One region of the Neorhizobium sp. IRS_2294 genome, then DNA from elsewhere that is predicted to be linked to it. Evidence: riboswitches for the same ligand, from Rfam matches in the RefSeq annotation. Region 1 holds a riboswitch; the other holds the start of a gene.

Region 1 (4,411 bases):
GGCAAGGATACGGCCATCCAGTTCCGGCAGCACGACATGCATGGCAAGGTCGGAAGGGTTGAGGCCGCGGCGGCCTTCCGCCCATCCGTCGCGTCGTGTCGTTGCGGTGACCAGCTGGAATACGGGAATCCCTGAGCGGTCGAAAATCGTGTCGCCGTTGTCGTAAGTCGCACTTGCAAAGGCGGTCGTGGTGAGAATGGCGGCCGGATCGAGCTCTGCGATCGCCTGTTCGACAAAGCCGATGGTTTCTGTATCCTTCAAGCCGCCGACGAACATCGGCATCGGTGCGAAGCCGCGGGCAGCCAGTGCCTCATACATCGCGTTGATCGGTGCCGCATCATTGGCAAGCAACGTGGAGCGATAGAACAGGATCGGCAGCCGCTGCGCATCGGGCGGGAAACCAGCAGTAAGCTCATCGGCGGTCGAGATGCCGTGGCCGGGCTTGTAGAAGCCCCGCTTCGGCATCGGCGTCGCGGTCTGCAAGCTTTGCGTATCGCCGCTTGCCAGCGCATCCAGCCGGCGCGCCAGAAGCTGCATATTGTCCGGCCCGCCTTCGCGGAAGAAGGCGAGAACGTCCATCAGCGTCGCATCGGGCACGGTGGAGGCAGCGGCCAGGCGGTCGTCGCTGATGCTGCATTCGCCCGGCAGCATCGCGAGCGGGATCTTCTTGCGCTTCGCCAGCCGCGACAGCTGATCGGCGCCGTAGGCCCAGCGATCATAGCCGCCGAGAATGCGTACGAGGATAAAGCGCGCATGGGCTGCGGTCTTTTCGAGCCACAGGTCGACGGACATCGGATGGCGCAGGTCGGAGATATTGGTGAGGCAGAGGCTCGCCTTGCCATCGCTCCAACCCGCTGCAATGCCGTTCAGGTCGCTGCCGGAAAAAGACAGCACCACCACATCTGCCGGCGACTGGTTGAGGTCGACCGGCTCGATCAGGTCGTCGAGCGACGACGAGGTGGTGGCGAGAATATGCATCCTTTTCCTTCTAAAACCCTCTTACGCCGCCAGCATCTTTTCGATCGCCGCACGGTCCATGCCCTTTTCGCCGATCACGACGAGGCGGCTCTGTCGGGTCTCGCCTGCACCCCAGGCGCGGTCGAAATAATGGTTCACGCGCGAACCGACCGCCTGCACCTGAAGGCGCATCGGCTTGTTCGCAACGTCGACAAAACCCTTGATGCGCAACACGTTTTCCGCCTCCGCTGTGGCCGAAATGCGGGCAGCGAGTTCGTCCGCATCGGCAACGGCTGGAATATCGATGACGAAACTGTCGAAATCGTCGTGATCGTGGTCAAGCTCGTCGTCATGATGGGTCTTGCGGTTTTCGATATCATCCTCGACGGCAAGGCCGAGACCGATCAGTACGCTCGGATCAACGGCGCCGTTTGCGGCGGGCACGATCTTGACGGCCCGCGGCAGATGCGCCTGGACGCGGCCCTTGGCGGCGGCAAGCGACGCCTGGTCGAGAAGGTCGGTCTTGGTCAGCACGATCATGTCGGCGCAGGCGATCTGGTCCTCGAACACTTCCTCGACCGGGTCGTCGTGGTCGATCGAGCTATCCTGGCTGCGCTGCGCTTCCAGTGCCTCGTGATCGTCGGCAACGCGGCCTTGGGCGAGCGCCAGACCATCCACCACGGCAATGACGGCATCGACGGTGACGCGGGCCTTCACATCCGGCCACTGGAAGGCCTGGACGAGAGGCTTCGGCAGGGCAAGGCCGGAGGTTTCGATGAGGATGTGGTCCACGCGCGGTTCGCGGGCCAGGATCTGGTCGATCGCCGGAACGAAATCATCGGCGACGGTGCAGCAGATGCAGCCGTTGGCAAGTTCGATGATGTTGTCATCAGGGCAGCTTTCGATGCCGCAGCTCTTCAACACGTCGCCATCGATGCCGACATCGCCGAACTCGTTGACGATGATCGCGAGCTGCTTGCCCTTGAGGTTTTCGATCAGGTGACGGATCAGCGTCGTCTTGCCGGCACCGAGAAACCCGGTGATCACGGTGCAGGGAACGCGGTCGAATGAAACGCTCATGAAGGCAGGTCCTCGTGGTGCTGGAATGGTGGAATGCGGGCCGTCATGCCCTTGCCGCGAAGGCACATGGGGCGGCCGCGAAGGGGAAGTAAACCGCGCTCGTCGTCAGCCAGCATCATCGCGCCGACCAAGATGTCCTCGACCGTGTCGAGCGACAGATGACCAAAGACATAGGACCAGCCGGAGCGATGGTTGAAGGCAGCACTTGGGCCTTTTTCGCAGTTGGCAAGGCAGGTGACGGGTTTGACGGAAAGCGGCTTGCCGGCGGCAGCCTCGCGAAGGGCGTCCATCAGGACGATGCCCGGGCGCGCTTCGCTGTCGGATGCCTCGCGACAATTGGTGCAGACGAAAATCGTCACATCCGGCTCGCCGGCAAGGCCGTCTGCGGCCGCGTCGCGCTCGTCTTTTCGTTCGTCAATCACCATCGTGTCGCACTACCGCCCAAGTCAATAACATCGGGGTGCACGACAGGAAGGCAAGCCTATCCTGCAGAGTGAAAGAAGCTTTTCCGGAGCACCCCGCCCGGAAAGGCACGTTTTCGAACGGCAGGTCTCCTGGCTCGCGGGTCGTCACCATCCGCCTGCCTTCCCGGATTTCTCCAGTGGCCATAGTGGCAGGATGGCTCGCCGCTTACAGTTGCGGGGGCAGCCGCGGCATTGAACCATGGAATCTTAAAGACGATCCCGGGTTCGCACCGCATTCTCTCTTAGCCCCTACCGTTGCCGGCAAGGGACCGTATCGCAGTCACCTAAGCCTTGTCGCAGGGCAGTGTCAATGTTGCAAAGCCGATTGCCCGTCTGGGGAAACCGTCTATAGTGATCACGTCTTTGGTGCCCGAGAGGGCTCATCGAAGGGAATGCGGTGCGACGATATCTTGACGTCAAACCCGCGGCTGCCCCCGCAACTGTAAGCGGAAAGTCTCTGCTCAACATGCCACTGGAGACATCCGGGAAGGCGGGTCAGAGGCGTTCGATCCGCGAGCCAGGAGACCTGCCGGAGACGATAGGCACAGTGAAAGCCCTCGGGTGGAGGGCAGAAAGACGACGTCCATGGTTACGAACTCTGCTGCCGGTGCAGCCAGCGTTTCCGCATCGAAAATCATTCCTCTTGGCATGACAGCCATACTCGGCCTGTTCATCGTCGGCTTTGTCGGCTTTTCGCATATCGAGGCTGTGCACAATGCGGCTCACGATACGCGCCACTCGCTGGCCTTTCCCTGCCACTAAGAGGAATTCCTTAAATGTCGCTGTTTCGAAACATCGTCCTCACGGCGGTGATCGCAGGGCTTTTGTCCGGGCTCCTGATGACCGTGATGCAAAGCTTTTCCGTCGTGCCGCTTATTCTCGCAGCGGAGACCTATGAACACGCCGGCGGCAACGGCGCTGGACATAGCCATGGCACAGCTCCGGATACGGCCGCAGGCACTGCAGCACCGGCTTCCGCTGCGCACGATCACGCCGAAGAGGCATGGGCGCCGGCCGACGGGCTCGAGCGCTTTGCCTACACTGCAGCGGCCAATGCTCTGTCGGCAATCGGTTTTGCGCTGGTTGCCATCGCCATCGCCGAAGCACTCGGCGGGTTTGGCGGGTGGCGCGGCGGGTTGATGTTCGGCATTGCCGGGTTCCTCACCGTCAGTCTTGCACCCGGCCTCGGTCTGCCGCCGGAACTTCCGGGCATGCCCGTCGCTGAGCTCGGCCCGCGCCAGATCTGGTGGATTGCGACAGCCGTCTGCACTGCCCTGGCCCTTGGCCTGCTTGCCTATACCCGTTCCGCCCTTCTTGCGGCTTTGGCGGTCGTCCTGCTCGTTGCTCCGCACATCATCGGCGCACCGCTGCCGCCGAGCCATGACACCGCGGTGCCGATGGACCTGCATGCGCGGTTCGTCAATGCCGTCTACGCAACGAACCTCGTCTTCTGGGCCGTTCTCGGCGCGCTTTCCGGCGTCCTCCGCGAGCGTTTTCGTGCTGGTGAGGAAATTTCGACCACGTCCAAGGAGCTTGCAGTCCGTTGAAGGAAATCGATCAGACCACCGAGCAGCGCCACCGCGCCAAGATGGAGAACCGCAAGGCGGTTCAGGATGCCGAAGTCGCGGAAAAGACCGTCGAGAAGGGTCTCCTCATGGTTCATACCGGCTCCGGCAAGGGCAAATCGACGGCGGCCTTCGGGCTGGCTTTGCGCACGCTTGGCCACAACCGCCGTGTCGGCATCGTGCAGTTCATCAAGGGCGCATGGTCGACCGGCGAGCAGCCGGCGCTTGCGGTGTTCGGCGACCGCGTCGCCTGGCACACGATGGGCGAGGGCTTTACCTGGGAAACCCAGGATCTCAAACGCGACATCGCCGCTGCCGAGAAGGCCTGGGGCATGGCACTCGAAC
Region 2 (4,411 bases), 830 kb from region 1:
GGATCAGCACCGACGGCGATTGCGCCAGCGCTCGGGCCAGCTGCACGCGCTGACGCTCTCCCCCCGACAGCGTATGCCAGAACTGCTCGCGGCGATCATCCAGCCCGACGCGCACCAAGGCTTCGGTCACGATCCGGTCGTCCTCTTGCGTCCATGGCGACAGCGCCGACCGGTATGGCGTGCGTCCAAGCCGGACCACGTCGATAACCGTGACATTCGCCTCGGTTGCGGAATGCTGTTCGACCACCGAAACCCGGCGCGCGAGCTCGCGCCGTCCGAAACCGCTCATCGGCTTGCCATCCAGCGTGACATTGCCGGCGGCGGGTGGCCTCAGACCGGCGAGCAGACGGATCAGCGACGACTTGCCGGAACCATTGGGTCCGATCAACCCGAGCGTCCGGCCCTCATCGACCGAAACCGTGACGCCATCGACGATCACCTTGCGCCCGGCGAGCCAGCGGACCGCACTGGCGGCCAAGACCGGGGCGGAGACGGTATCGGTTGTCATGCGACCCTCCTCGCCCGGTAGAGAATGACGCAGAAGAAGGGAACGCCGACCAGCGCCGTCACCACCCCGATCGGCAGGATCTGCGGTGCGATGACGATGCGCGACACGATATCGGCGAGCACCATGAAAAGCGCTCCAATCAGCGCACAGGCAGGCAGAAGCCGGATGTGGCCGGGACCGACGATAAACCGTGCCGCATGCGGAATGACGAGACCGACAAAGCCGATCGCACCCACCATGCTGACGATCGTCGCCGTCATCAGCGCCGTGACAAGCAGCAGCACCACGCGGACCCGCCGGACCGCGATGCCGAGCGAACGCGCCGCATCCTCGCCGAAGGTAAACGCATCGAGCGCCCGCGCATGCCAGATGCAGACGATGAGCCCGACCGTCACGACCGATGCGGCGAGCGTCACCTCCGGCCAGCGGACGCCGGCAAGGCTGCCGAGCAGCCAGAACATCACGCTGCGCGCCTGTTCGGCATTGGCAGACGTCGAGACAATGTAGGAGGTGAGCGCATTGAACAATTGCGAGGCGGCAACGCCCGCAAGAATTGTCCGGTCCGCCGTCTGGCGTCCGCTCGACAGCATCACCACGAAGATAAAGGCGATCAGCGCGCCGGCAAAAGCTCCGGCGGAAAGCGAGATTGCGCCCGCCCCAAACCCAAGCAGCATGACGCTGACAGCACCCGTCGAGGCTCCGGCCGAAATGCCGAGAACATAGGGTTCGGCAAGCGAGTTCCGCAGGAGCGACTGCAGGATCGCCCCCGACAGCGCCAGTCCGGCGCCGCAGAATGCCGCGACCAGCGACCGCGACAGGCGATAATCCCAGATCACCGCTTCCTGGATGCGCGGCAAGGCCACGGCCGTAAAGCCGAGCCGGTTCGTCACCGCCGCAATCGTCGTCTCCATGGGAATGGTCATCTCACCGATCGCCACCCCGGCAACGATGGCGACGAGAAGCGCTGAGAGCACCAGGAACACGCCCGCGGCACCCAGCGCCCAGCGTCCGATACGGGATCGCCTCACGGGAGATGCCTGAACTGGTCGAGCGCACCCGCCATATCGACGAAGGCGGAACGAGCGGAATGCGTGATCACCTGCCGCACCTTAATTCGCGAGGCCAAAGGACTGGATGCCCCGGGCGAGCGTCTCGATGCCCTCGATCGTGCGGATCGTCGGGTTCATCGACTGGGCATCCATCAGCACGAAACGTCTGTTCTTGACCGCGTCCAGCTGGCTGACGACGGGATCGGTCTCCAGAAATTTGATCTTCACGGCCGGATCGTCGGCGGCATAGCGGCGACGGTCCATCGTTGCGACGACGATGACGGAGGGGTTGGCCTCAGCGATCGTTTCCCAGCCGACCAGCGGCCATTCTTCTTCCGTCGTCACCACATTGCGGGCGCCGATCGTCTCAAGGATATAAGCCGGTGCGCTGTTCTTGCCGGCTATAAAGGCATCGCCCTTGGTTTCCTTGCTGGAATACCAGAAGACGATCGGCAGGTTCTTGATCTCCGCGCCCTTGATCGATGCGACGGCTGCGGCTTCGCGCTGTTTCAGGTCTGCGATCAGAGCGGTGCCCTTGTCCTCGACATCGAAGATCTTCGAGAGCTCTGAAATCTCGCGGTAGATCAGGTCCATCTTGAACAGTTCGTTGCGAACGCCGTCACCGCCATCGGCATTGGTCTTCGCGACGCAATCGGCGGGCGAGACATAGGTGTTGATGCCGAGATCGGAAAACTGCTCGCGCTTGCCGACCGATCCCATAGGCCCAACATGCCACTCGAACTCGGCAGCGACCAGATCCGGTTCGAGACTGACGACCGATTCAAAGCTCGGGTCGTTGTCGGCAAGCCGTTTTATCTTCGCGTCCACCCCGGCATAGGGCGTAAGCACCGGCCCGACCCAGACGGCAGTGCCCGCCACCTTCTCGGCCAACCCGAGCGAATAAAGCACTTCGGTCATGCCCTGCCCGATCGAGACGATCTTCTCGGGCGCCTTGTCGAACGTGACGGGGCGACCGCAATTCTCGATCGTCAGCGGGTAGCTGGTCGGTGCTGCAAACGCCAATGTGGGAAGTGCCGCAACTAAGGCGGCGATAAGCCCTGATTTCATGTCCTGTCCTTTAATGATCGGAAAAAAGGGCAGGACGACCTGAAGCCGCATCGCGGCTCGACGTCGACATGGCGCACGAGCGCATTGCTTGCGACATAATCATCTCCCTGCCGGAACCCCTCGTCCGGTGTTGGTTGTCCATGCCACGGCAGGTCTCCTGACTTGCGGCTCGAACGCCTTCCATCGCCTTCCCGATCGGATGATCAGTGGTATCGATGGCTGGCTCGCCGCTTACAGTTGCGAGGGCAGTCGCGGACTTGGCCCGAAAGCCTCACCGCATTCCCTTTTCATCTGCGATTGCAGAACCGTAGCGCCCCAACTGATAGGGAACACGCCGGTGCTTGTCCAGAGCGATCCCCGCGCGATCTCTGCCGTTGCAGAGTGTAATAGTATAACATACCAATTTACGCAACGGTCTATTTTGGATTGGTCGCGACCTTTGTGAGGCGCTCAATTCAGGGATGCTGTACATTAAATCGCGATGACATCGCCCTCACCCTACTCCTGCCTCTTTGGCCTGACAGCGCTCTGGTCTATGACCTTGCGGACAGATAGCCTGCGGGGCGATTCGCCGTCCTTCTGGTATGGGACGACCGGAAGGAGCTGAAGGAGACGAAGATGACGGATATTAAGAGCGGCTTGACCGAATTGAAACCGCAGATAACCGTGATCGGTGTCGGAGGCGGTGGCGGTAACGCGATCAACAACATGATCACGGAAAATCTCCACGGCGTGGAATTCATCGCCGCCAATACGGATGCCCAGGTTCTGGCGACATCCAAGGCGTCGCGCCGCATTCAGCTGGGTGCGCAGGTGACCGAAGGTCTCGGTGCGGGATCGCTGCCGGATATCGGCCGCGCGGCGGCTGAAGAATCGATCGACGAGATCATGGATCATCTCGCCGGCTCGCACATGTGTTTCGTCACCGCCGGCATGGGCGGCGGCACCGGAACGGGTGCGGCCCCCGCGATTGCACGCGCAGCACGCTCTGCCGGCATCCTGACGGTCGCGGTTGTCACAAAACCCTTCTCGTTCGAAGGACACCGCCGCATGAAGACGGCCAACGAGGGTATCGAAGCCCTGCGTGAAGCCGCCGATACGGTCATCGTCATTCCGAACCAGAACCTGTTTCGCATTGCCGACGCCAAGACCAGCTTTGCCGACGCGTTCATGATCGCGGACCGCGTGCTGTTTTCCGGCGTCAGCTGCATCACCGACCTGATTGTCAAGGAAGGCCTGATCAACCTCGACTTCGCCGACGTGAAATCGGTGATGAAGGGCATGGGTCGTGCGATGATGGGAACCGGCGAAGCTTCCGGCGATGGCCGCGCGCTGATCGCCGCCGAAGCCGCCATCGCCAATCCGCTGCTCGACGACATCTCGATGAAGGGCGCCAAGGGCGTGCTCATCTCGATCTCAGGCGGTACCGACATGACACTGTTCGAAGTCGATGAAGCTGCGAGCCGCATCCGTGACGAAGTCGAAGCCGAGGCCGACATCGTCGTCGGCGCGATCTTCGACAAGAACCTCGACGGCAAGTTCCGCGTGTCGGTCGTCGCAACCGGCCTCAACGGCAACCAGCAGGGCTCTTCGTCCCCGACTGCGCAGTACTAAGATCAGTCTCAGCCAATAAAAAAACGCTCCGTGGACATCCGCGGAGCGTTTTTTGTTTGTCAGACCCGAAGCCGGTCAGCTTCTCGGCTTGAGATTTTCAGGGTCGTAGAGCGGCTTGTAACCGACCGCTGCGACTTCCACCGGGAAGGCCTCGTTGAAATAATCCACCGTC

What was found. A riboswitch is a leader RNA that binds a small molecule or an ion and turns the genes downstream of it on or off. The one in region 1 is predicted to bind cobalamin.
Region 2: another riboswitch for cobalamin. It lies ahead of ACQY1K_RS12640 (ABC transporter substrate-binding protein); the one in region 1 lies ahead of ACQY1K_RS16560 (DUF1636 family protein).

The regions. Positions count from the first base shown of each region.
Region 1 is NZ_CP191439.1:3,436,015-3,440,425, reverse strand. Features, by position in the region: gene cobN (cobaltochelatase subunit CobN) at 1-978, opposite strand, end outside; gene cobW (cobalamin biosynthesis protein CobW) at 1,000-2,037, opposite strand; gene ACQY1K_RS16560 (DUF1636 family protein) at 2,034-2,462, opposite strand; cobalamin riboswitch at 2,565-2,791, opposite strand; cobalamin riboswitch at 2,849-3,049, shown strand; gene ACQY1K_RS16555 (CbtB domain-containing protein) at 3,087-3,263, shown strand; gene ACQY1K_RS16550 (CbtA family protein) at 3,278-4,048, shown strand; gene cobO (cob(I)yrinic acid a,c-diamide adenosyltransferase) at 4,045-4,411, shown strand, end outside.
Region 2 is NZ_CP191439.1:2,610,887-2,615,297, forward strand. Features, by position in the region: gene ACQY1K_RS12630 (ABC transporter ATP-binding protein) at 1-508, opposite strand, end outside; gene ACQY1K_RS12635 (FecCD family ABC transporter permease) at 505-1,536, opposite strand; gene ACQY1K_RS12640 (ABC transporter substrate-binding protein) at 1,618-2,625, opposite strand; cobalamin riboswitch at 2,756-2,950, opposite strand; gene ftsZ (cell division protein FtsZ) at 3,244-4,239, shown strand; gene ACQY1K_RS12650 (GcvT family protein) at 4,315-4,411, opposite strand, start outside.